DNA from 3 places in the Ferdinandcohnia salidurans genome. Region 2 is predicted to be linked to each of the others. Evidence: riboswitches for the same ligand, from Rfam matches in the RefSeq annotation. Region 2 holds a riboswitch; each other region holds the start of a gene.
What was found. Region 2 has a riboswitch for cyclic di-GMP ahead of ACFSFW_RS15705 (EAL domain-containing protein). Riboswitches for the same ligand answer to the same signal wherever they lie in the genome.

Region 1: linked by a shared signal. The riboswitch ahead of ACFSFW_RS21960 (anti-repressor SinI family protein) and the one ahead of ACFSFW_RS15705 (EAL domain-containing protein) in region 2 are both predicted to bind cyclic di-GMP.
Region 3: linked by a shared signal. The riboswitch ahead of ACFSFW_RS16355 (methyl-accepting chemotaxis protein) and the one ahead of ACFSFW_RS15705 (EAL domain-containing protein) in region 2 are both predicted to bind cyclic di-GMP.

The regions. Positions count from the first base shown of each region.
Region 1 is NZ_JBHUEK010000031.1:280,212-283,380, reverse strand. Features, by position in the region: gene ACFSFW_RS21970 (DEAD/DEAH box helicase) at 1-717, shown strand, start outside; gene ACFSFW_RS21965 (YqhG family protein) at 695-1,489, shown strand; cyclic di-GMP riboswitch class I at 1,866-1,955, shown strand; gene ACFSFW_RS21960 (anti-repressor SinI family protein) at 1,986-2,114, shown strand; gene ACFSFW_RS21955 (helix-turn-helix domain-containing protein) at 2,286-2,612, shown strand; gene ACFSFW_RS21950 (DUF5658 family protein) at 2,878-3,169, opposite strand, start outside.
Region 2 is NZ_JBHUEK010000025.1:263,154-266,322, forward strand. Features, by position in the region: gene ACFSFW_RS15700 (LytTR family transcriptional regulator DNA-binding domain-containing protein) at 526-1,320, shown strand; cyclic di-GMP riboswitch class I at 1,543-1,629, shown strand; gene ACFSFW_RS15705 (EAL domain-containing protein) at 1,724-2,434, shown strand; gene ACFSFW_RS15710 (PilZ domain-containing protein) at 2,447-2,992, shown strand; gene ACFSFW_RS15715 (M14 family zinc carboxypeptidase) at 3,158-3,169, opposite strand, start outside.
Region 3 is NZ_JBHUEK010000025.1:409,015-412,183, forward strand. Features, by position in the region: gene ACFSFW_RS16355 (methyl-accepting chemotaxis protein) at 1-1,655, opposite strand, end outside; cyclic di-GMP riboswitch class I at 1,744-1,829, opposite strand; gene ACFSFW_RS16360 (Gfo/Idh/MocA family protein) at 2,206-3,169, opposite strand, start outside.

The DNA of each region.
Region 1 (3,169 bases), on a different contig from region 2:
ACGTTAAAAAAAATGCTTGAGAAAAAGAATGAAGACGGAAGTAATGCGGTTCCTGAGGATATGGTGATGGGGCTTATGAAAAAGGTTGAACAGGTTACTCAAAATTCTAAGGCGGAAAAAGCGGTTGAATTAATCAAGCAAATCGATGATAAAGTCATCATTTTCACCGAATACCGTGCAACCCAAATGTATTTACAATGGTTCCTGCAGCAAAATGGAATTTCATCTGTTCCTTTTAGAGGTGGATTTAAACGCGGGAAAAAGGATTGGATGAGAGAATTGTTTAAAGGAAAGTTCCAGGTCTTGATTGCAACGGAAGCTGGTGGTGAAGGAATTAACCTACAATTCTGTAACCACATTATCAATTATGATCTCCCTTGGAATCCAATGAGACTTGAGCAACGGATTGGGCGTATTCATCGCCTCGGTCAGGAAAAGGATGTTCATATTTATAATTTTGCAACAAAGAATACGGTTGAAGAGCATATTTTAAAGCTATTATATGAAAAAATTAATCTGTTTGAACGTGTCATTGGACAATTGGATGATATCTTAACAAGATTGGATCTCGGAAACATTGAAGACCATATTCAGGACATCATGCTTCGTTCTCGCAGTGAGGGTGAAATGAAAATTAAGATGGAAAATTTAACTTCTATCATTAGCTTTGAAGAACAAAATGGTGGTGAGCAGCATGCAGCAACAGGAAATAGTTAACTTTCTAGAGAATTATTTTGTTTCAAACCATTGTGAAATTCTTGAAAGTCATCTCGGGTATATGACCGTACAATTAACGGTTGATTTAGATAAGCAACTAATGAACCGGCCTTTTTATTGGACATATGTTGAAAAAACTGGCGGTGAACCGAATCCAATGAAGCTGACGTTAATTACGGATCGGGAACAAACACCTGACAATGTGAAGGGCGACTTTATTCATTTTGGCGCCCCCCGTTTACATCAAATTTTTGAATCAACAAAAAAGCTTGCAAGCTATATACGCTTGTATCAACAATCACCACCCGGTGCACAAGGGAACACCCCTCTTTATCCGTGGATTGGGTTGAATGTAAAAATATCATATAAAAGTGACCGCAAGCGTGATGTGTTGATGTCACTCGGTTTACAGCTTATAAATGGAATCATTGTTGAAGATTTCCAAGAAAAAGTTGAAAAGTTGCCGCTTACTCCGAAAATACCTGATCACACCTATACAATGTCACCTCTTGTTAAGCCACAAAGTGGCATTAACCGTCTCCAGCAATATGTGCGGGGATATGTTGAAACACAGGATCACTCTTGGGCAGACGAAGCAAGACAACGATGGGACGAAGATTTAGCTTTGTTAGATTCCTTTTATGAGGGAATTGACGAAAAGCCAGAAAGCTATGGGATTGAAAAAGAAGCACTCAAAGATCAATACGAACCGAAAGTTCTTGTCGAAATTATCAATGGCGGTTTGTTTTATCTTTGTCAAAACACGATGTAAAATTGGCCTATCCTCACTTCCGAGGGTAGGTTATCTTTTTGTGAGGGTATTTTAAAAGAAATCGTTCGACAAATACCTTACATTTTTATGGTGATTTTACAAAAAATACATTAGAAAACTACTATGTATTAACCATTCGCTTCATCAAGTTTACATTTCATAGGTCTAAATCCCTATCCTTCGAGTTCATTCTACACAAATAGTAAGAAACAGCCAAAATTCGATTGGACGGACGAACTATTGTTTATCTTTTGTAAATATTTTGACATCGACAGATTTTTACAGAAAGTTTGAATTTCATGTTTTATACTTCTAAATGTAATACAAAGGTTCTATACATAAGGGACTATCGTTTTAGGTAGACGGCTTAGGTTCGAACAGACAAAGGCAAACCTATTGAAAAATAGGGACGCAAAGTCACAGGTCTAAGATTGGACGTAACAATTATGACGGCTGGACTGCCTGGAATACTACTTGTATTTTGGGAGGAAACGAAATGTTAAATGAAGTTCAAAACAAAGATGAACAATTGGATCAAGATTGGATCGACCTTATTTTAGAAGCAGTGGAGATGGGAATGAGCGTCCAGGATATTCAAGCTTTCCTCCAAAGTAAATCAGCATAACGGACCTTATCTATACAAATAATACCTTATTGAAGCTACGGATCGGATACATAAGGATGCGAGGGACTCGGTACAAACGGGTTCTTTTATTTTTCAGTTTTTTGTGTTCTTATTATAAAACATTTTCTTCGTTATATGCTATAATAGGTATATGAAGGAAGGTGAGAAAGAATGATTGGCCAACGTATTAAAACATTTCGTTTGCAAAAACAATTATCTCTATCTGAACTAGCAGATCGCGCTGGAGTTGCCAAATCATACTTGAGCTCTATCGAACGGAATCTCCAATCAAACCCTTCTATCCAATTTCTTGAAAAAATATCTACAGTATTAGGAGTAACAGTCAATGAATTACTCCATGAACAATCAGAACCTGAAAGTGTAGAACTTGATTCAGAATGGACTAGACTTGTACGCGAGGCAATGAAATCAGGAGTTTCCAAAGAGGAATTTCGATCATTCTTAGAATTTAATAAGTGGAAAATGGATAATAAATAAAAAATGCTTCGGCACATTGGTTGCCTAAGCATTTTTTATTTTTATATGTATGTATCGAAAGTGGAAATACTGTGGGATTCAGGTTGTTGGGGAGTTGAGTATTTTTTCTGTAATGATGAAGGATATGCTTCACCAGCATCGCGGGCACGAAATGTTGTGAGATTGTGGTTACAAACTGGGCAGTTCCATTCACCTTGCTTACTGCTGCTAAAGGACGGCCGATAACATCTTGGACAGGTTTTTGTATACATAGGGACTCCTCCATTTAGAAAACTTGTGAAATCCAATAGCCATGAAGGAAAAAAACATATGCGTATAAAGCAGTGGCTACATAGGATAAAGAGCGAATAAACTTATTCACAGGAATGCGAATGATAAAATAAAGTGAAATTAAACATAAAGAAAGCATTGCTTTTATAAGTAAAAATAAGACCGGATGGATTTCGTATACGGTGTACATTAACGGGTTGGCTTCCGATATATGGCCACCTAGGATTCCGAAATGAGTGATAAATGCATCTAAAAGATTTAGGGTTGCTAGAAAAATGAATAGGTGT
Region 2 (3,169 bases):
TTTATACCCCACCTAATTTTTTACAATTCATTTTCTAAAGAGTATTATGTATAATAAAAAAAGCTTTATAATAGTAATATACAGGTCTGATACACCAAGCTATCAAGCCAACTCTCAAATGAACAGCTACCCTTATACGAAACTAAAAGAATTACATTAGATGGTAACTTTTCTATTCATGGCGTGGAGCTGGATAGGAGGTTGCCTACTTTCTATTCTGCAATTCATAGGAAGAGTTCGAGACGCTACAGAAGATACCCTAGAAAAATAAAATTAGGGCACGAAAACTACACTTCATATCAAAATTGTTGCTTCCCAAAGATGTTGCTGGTCTTTCATTTTTGCCAACCGTACTACTCAAAGCAAGGTTAATTGGCGCATGAAATCCATCACTCCATCCATCCTATAGCCATCGTATCTTCCTTTCATCTAAACCCGGGCCGTTTAAAGCTCTGCATCTGGCCAAGGGGAAACTTCGGAATAGAACCTGACCCTACTGATCCAAAAGTAAGGAGAATGAGAATCATGAGTAAGTATTTGAGAAAAGTTCAACATACCTTTAATGATACTGGTATGGTTTTTAAGTTTGTCAAGAAGGAGAGTGGATTTTTCCACACGTTTTGTGACGGGGAATTATTATATAAATTAGGTTTTAAACCTGACGATATTATGGAGTATACTCTATTCGACTTTTATCCCGAAGACTACGCTGCTGAGAAACAGAAGTATTACCAAATAGCATGGAATGGAAACTTTTGTGCGTTTGAATGTAATATAGATGGTTTTAGTTATATCACGACTCTAAGGCCCTTATTTAAGAATGGAAAGGTAATTGAGGTAATTGGTACAAGTATAAACATTTCAGACAGAAAAGCTTTCGAAGAGGCAAATCAACAAATTGAAAACTTATCTATGCCCTTACTCCCAATGTCAGAGGGCGTTTCACTTGAAAGGATAGAAGCTTCTCTATCAATCGATCGAACAGAAAAGAGAGACTTAATGATTAAGCATCATAATAGTCATATCTTTATTCCTATGGGTGACGTCTATTTTATCGAGAAAAATGATCGCAAGTCCATAGTTCATACCGTCACTGGTCAATACGAAACAAATGAGCCATTATCTAATCTTGAGAAAAAAGTGGATGAGCGCTTTCTGACATCACATCGTTCAAATATTATTAATATGGACCTACTTTATAAAATAGAGACTATTGGCCAAATATGCATCGGCTCTTTCAAGGATTATAAGGAAAAAGCAAAGATAACAAAAAATAAAATTAAATTGATTCAAGACTATAAAACATTCTTTAACAACTAATAAAAACAAATTGTTTAAATTTGTCGAATTTTGCTGTAAATTATCAAATTTTCTGCTTGAAACTACTATTAATCCGCATGAAATCATGCTAAAAGTGTATGAAAACAGCTAAACTGGCGTCCGAACATAAATTGACAGTTTTCTACAAAGATAATACGATAGGCATATTATCTAGTACTTTCTACGTATATCACTAAGGAAATAGTACTAATCCAACACATAACATGATAATGGCAAACTTATCGAAAGGTAAGGACGCAAAGCTACGAACCTAATGCAACTTTTGGCAATGGTAGTCGGGTTTCCGAAATTAGTGAGACTAAGATGACTTCCGTTTCTATTTCGGTGCAGTCATCTTTTTTTATTTTATTATTTGATCTTAGATAAAGGAGGTGAAAGCAAAATGATACAACATATAATTAGAAATGAACTTTTTTCTCACTTTTTCCAACCTATTATTGATCTCCAGACATGGCAAAGGGTTGGATTCGAGGGACTTCTTAGAACTTCACATTTTCAAAATCCCGAGGATACTTTCCATCTGGCAAAAAAAGAAAAACAGCTCTATGAATTAGATTCGCGGTCTATCCATAGGGCTGCTTTAACCTACCATTCAGCAGGGTACTCCAAAAAGGACGGCTATTTGTTTTTGAATGTATTTCCATCTACCCTTACAAATACAAATTTCCTGCCTTTTATAAGAAAGATTATCACCGTAAATAACTATATTAGTCAACATGTTATTTTTGAAATCAATGAAATGGAAGCAATTAATGATTTTGAATACCTAAAGAAAAAGATGGCCGAATTAAAACACTATGGCTTTCGATTTGCAATCGATGATGTTGGAAAAGGAAATGCTAGTATTCAATCAATAATTAAGTTGAAACCAGACTTTATAAAGTTAGATAAGTGTTTTTCCAATAATTTATATAGGTATCCAAAAAAACAGCAATACATCCAACGGATTATCGACTACACCAATAACCATGGTATTCAATTGGTGTTAGAAGGATTAGAGAATGAAATGGATGTGACTATTGCAAGAAATATCGGGGTTACTTATGGCCAAGGCTATATATTGGGTAGACCAAAAAACCTGTTAGTTGTATAGAGGTGAAGCGTATTGAACTATATAGTAGTATTTCAATCTATAATAATCATTTTTTTACTCTTTTTATTTATTAAAGAGCAACGACGAATCGTAAAGCAAAGTAAACACATAGAGACTTTACATAGTAACAATAAAAAACTAAAGAACGAACTCACGATTGTGAAAAAAACCAGTCCCAAGGAAAAAAGAAATACCTATAGATTAAATCTACCTCCCATTGAAAGTATTTTTACCCTAAAAGACTTCAGTAATCATTCTTTAGGCAAACTACGAGATAAGAATTTTACTGGGGAAATCGTAGATATTAGTATCGGTGGTCTAAAGTTTTTTTCATCATACGAATTCCCGGTGAAATACAACATTATGTTAAAAATTAGTTTTAACTTCTTCGGGGAAGAATTTAATTTAAAGGGAAAGATTATTAGAAGAGAAGATCACGTTAAAGGCCAAGCCACATCGTATGGTGTTGAGTTTGTCGATTTAACTGTCCGAGACATCACAAGACTAAACATAGCATTGCACAACTATCAAGCCAAAAACCGACACAAAATTAGCTAGTGTTGATTAATACTGGTACTGCGGATAGAGAACTCTTCACCTTATTTTTAGGCACTTATAAAAAGGGACGTAAGCTCTAATTTTAAAAGGATTCTGACCAGATAAAAATTAGTTGGTCAGAATCTTTTTATCCTTTAACACTTTACCTCGGTGGGGGTCAGGCCCCTAAAGCCGTCT
Region 3 (3,169 bases), 150 kb from region 2:
AGTTGGTTTAGTTCGCCGGCGTTTTCTTCGAGTTGTTTGGCGCTTTTGGCGACTTCTTCCATGGAGCTGCTGGATTGCTGGGCGGTTGCGGATACTTGTTCAACGCCTGCAGCTGATTCTTCTGCGACAGCCGCGATTCCTTCGATGGCTCCGCTAATTTCTTTTGTATCGTCAAGTACCCCGTATAGCGAGCTTGACATTGCCTCGATTTGTGAACCGATATCTTCAATCGTCCGTTTCAATTCATTAAAGGTTTTACCGGTCGTTTGAATTTGGTTGGTGCCTTCTTCAACGGATTGATAGCCGTCATCTAAGGATTGAACAACCTGCTTTGATTCATTTTGAATGCCTTTTACAATTTCCGTGATTTCTGAGACCGAGCTGCCAACCTGTTCAGCAAGCTTTCGAACCTCGTCGGCGACAACCGCAAATCCTCTTCCATGTTCACCTGCGCGGGCCGCCTCGATGGCTGCGTTTAATGCTAAGAGATTTGTTTGCCCCGCAATCTCCTGAATCACTTTAACAAGCTTCGTAATCTCATTTGTTTTATGATCCAGACCAACAACCAGCGCGTGTGACTGCTTCATTTTTTCATGGATGCTAGTCATTTGTTGGATTGATGTTTCCATATACGAGCTGCCGTCGTTTGTCATCGCAAGCATGCCTTGTGATTGGACCTTGATGCTATCGCCCTTAACCGCAACCTGCATGATTTCGTCCGAGAACGTGGACATTTTTTCAATCAATGTAGTAGCAGATGTCGCTTGGTCTTCTGCACCTCGTGAAAGCTCCTCCATTGTGACTGCAATCTGCTGACTACCTGCCATAACCTCATCCGCATACTGGGTCAATTCTTCACTTTGACCCGTGACATTGTCGGAAACGACCGCCATTTTCTTGACCATGCCTTTTACATTTTCATTCATCTCATTGACCGCTAAAACAAGCTGGCCAATTTCATCTTTGAGTTTCGTTTTAATTGGTTCCGATTGAAGATTGCCATTGGAAATCGCCTTCATACGACTTGCGACACTTTTCACAGGTCTAGCAATCACTACGGAGGTATAAATGGAAATCACTGTTCCTAAAATAAGCGCAGCTGCTGCGACCACAAGTCCTACAAAGTTCACTGATTGACCATATTTCACAACGTCCGCTCCAGTTGAGACGATCTGTCTTTCACGATCATCAGAAAGCTTTTTTACTTGTTCCATCAACGCATTTGACTTCGGCTGGACATACGTCTGTAAATTATGCATCGCAAGCTCGGTATCTCCGCTATCATAAGGGGCGAAAACTTTTTCCTTCATTAATTCACGCCAATTTTTCATTTCCCTTATAAGCTCTTCAACCTCTTTTATCTTCATCGCACTTAATTTTCGATCCGTTAGATCAAATTCTACCGAATAGACATCATATTCATTTTTATAGGAAATATCACCGTAAAGCACATACGCCCTCGCAAGCGCTATACTCTGGGCAATATTGTATTTCAAACTATCATATTCAAGTAAAACGGAGAGTTCCTCAGACACAACATCGTCCGTCTTCTGATTCATATTGGACACAGCTATGTAATTATAGGTCGCTAAACCTATACAAAGGATGATAATGGCAAAAAAACTAGCAAATAACCTCGTTCGAATACTTTTCATCTATGGTACCTCTTCCTCGTTGATTAGTAGAAAATCAGGCAAAAAAATAAGACCAATCACTAAAAGAATGGCCCAACATGCGTAGATTATTGGCGGCTAGGCGATCATGGTACAGTGTACTGTAGACCCTTAGCTTTGCGTCCAATCCTTTCGGAGAGTTTGCCCGATTCTGATATACGTTTTCTTCTATTAGTATATAAGTTTTTCTACTCTTCAACAATACACCACATCACAATTCCTATTACTTTTTTACCACTAAGTCTAGCAACAATTTCATAAAATCTTCCTTATTCGAAGGCAGCACCTCAGGCAACTCCACATTCACCTTCATCATCATTAAATCCCTCCATTTTTGGGAACCATGGGGACGGTTCTCTTGGTTCCTTCTATTACGTTCCATCACTAGTAATCTAGTATTGCCGGATTTTTGATAGATATACATGATGATAGAAAAATTTTAGTAGACTTGAGTGGAGTTTGGCAAAAGAGTGCTTGCGGAATATTAACCAAAAGAGGAAGAAACAAAAAAAGCCAGCCCGAGGGCTGACTACTAGTTACGAGCTGAAGCAAGTGCCTGCTCGATTACTCGCATATTTTTCAACGTTTCATCAACGCTGTACATTGGCTGATTATTTGAAAGCACACTTTCTGCAAAATGTTCCACCTGAAGCTTGTACTGGTCACCTCGGACCGTCTCTTCACGCCCGCCACCTTCACCGTTCACCACAAGCACACCGTTTCCACCTTCATTGTCTGGACGGAATGCATGCTTCGCTACAATCGAACCTTTCGTGCCGACCACTTCATACTGCGCCTTAAATGGTTGCTCAAAGCTTACATCAAAGTTCGCAACCACTCCACTTTCAAACTTCAGAGTGCCCGCTGCCGTAATGTCGACGTTATGAGTTGGATGAATGTTAGCAGTAGCCTTCACTTCAACCGGCTCCTCCCCCGTAATCAAGCGACTCGCATGGATGCAGTAGCAGCCCACATCATATAACACTCCGCCGCCAAGATCCTTTTGCATCTTGATGCTGCCAGAATTCAAATCATGGATAAAGGAGAAAGTTGAGCGAATTAGCTTCACATCCCCAATTTCGCCGGCCGCGATGATTTCCTTCACACGGTTATGCTGTGGATGGAACTGATACATGAACGCTTCCATAAAAATCACATTGTTTTCTGTAAAAGCAGCCGCCATTTCTTCAACGTCTTGTGAGGTTAATGCAGCTGGCTTTTCACAAAGCACATGCTTGCCGTGCTTCGCTGCTTCGATCGCCCATTGTTTATGTAGTTGGTTTGGAAGCGGAATGTACACCGCATCGATTTCAGGGTCATTCAATAGTTCTGTGTAGGATTCATAATGTTTAGAAATGCCAAGTTCAGCAGCAAAGTCTTTCGCCTTCCCACTTTCACTCGCAACAGCTACAACCTCTGCATTATGTGCACGTTCCATCGCTGGAATCAATGTATTTCTCGCAATTTTCGCGGTTGATAAAACACCAAAACGAACC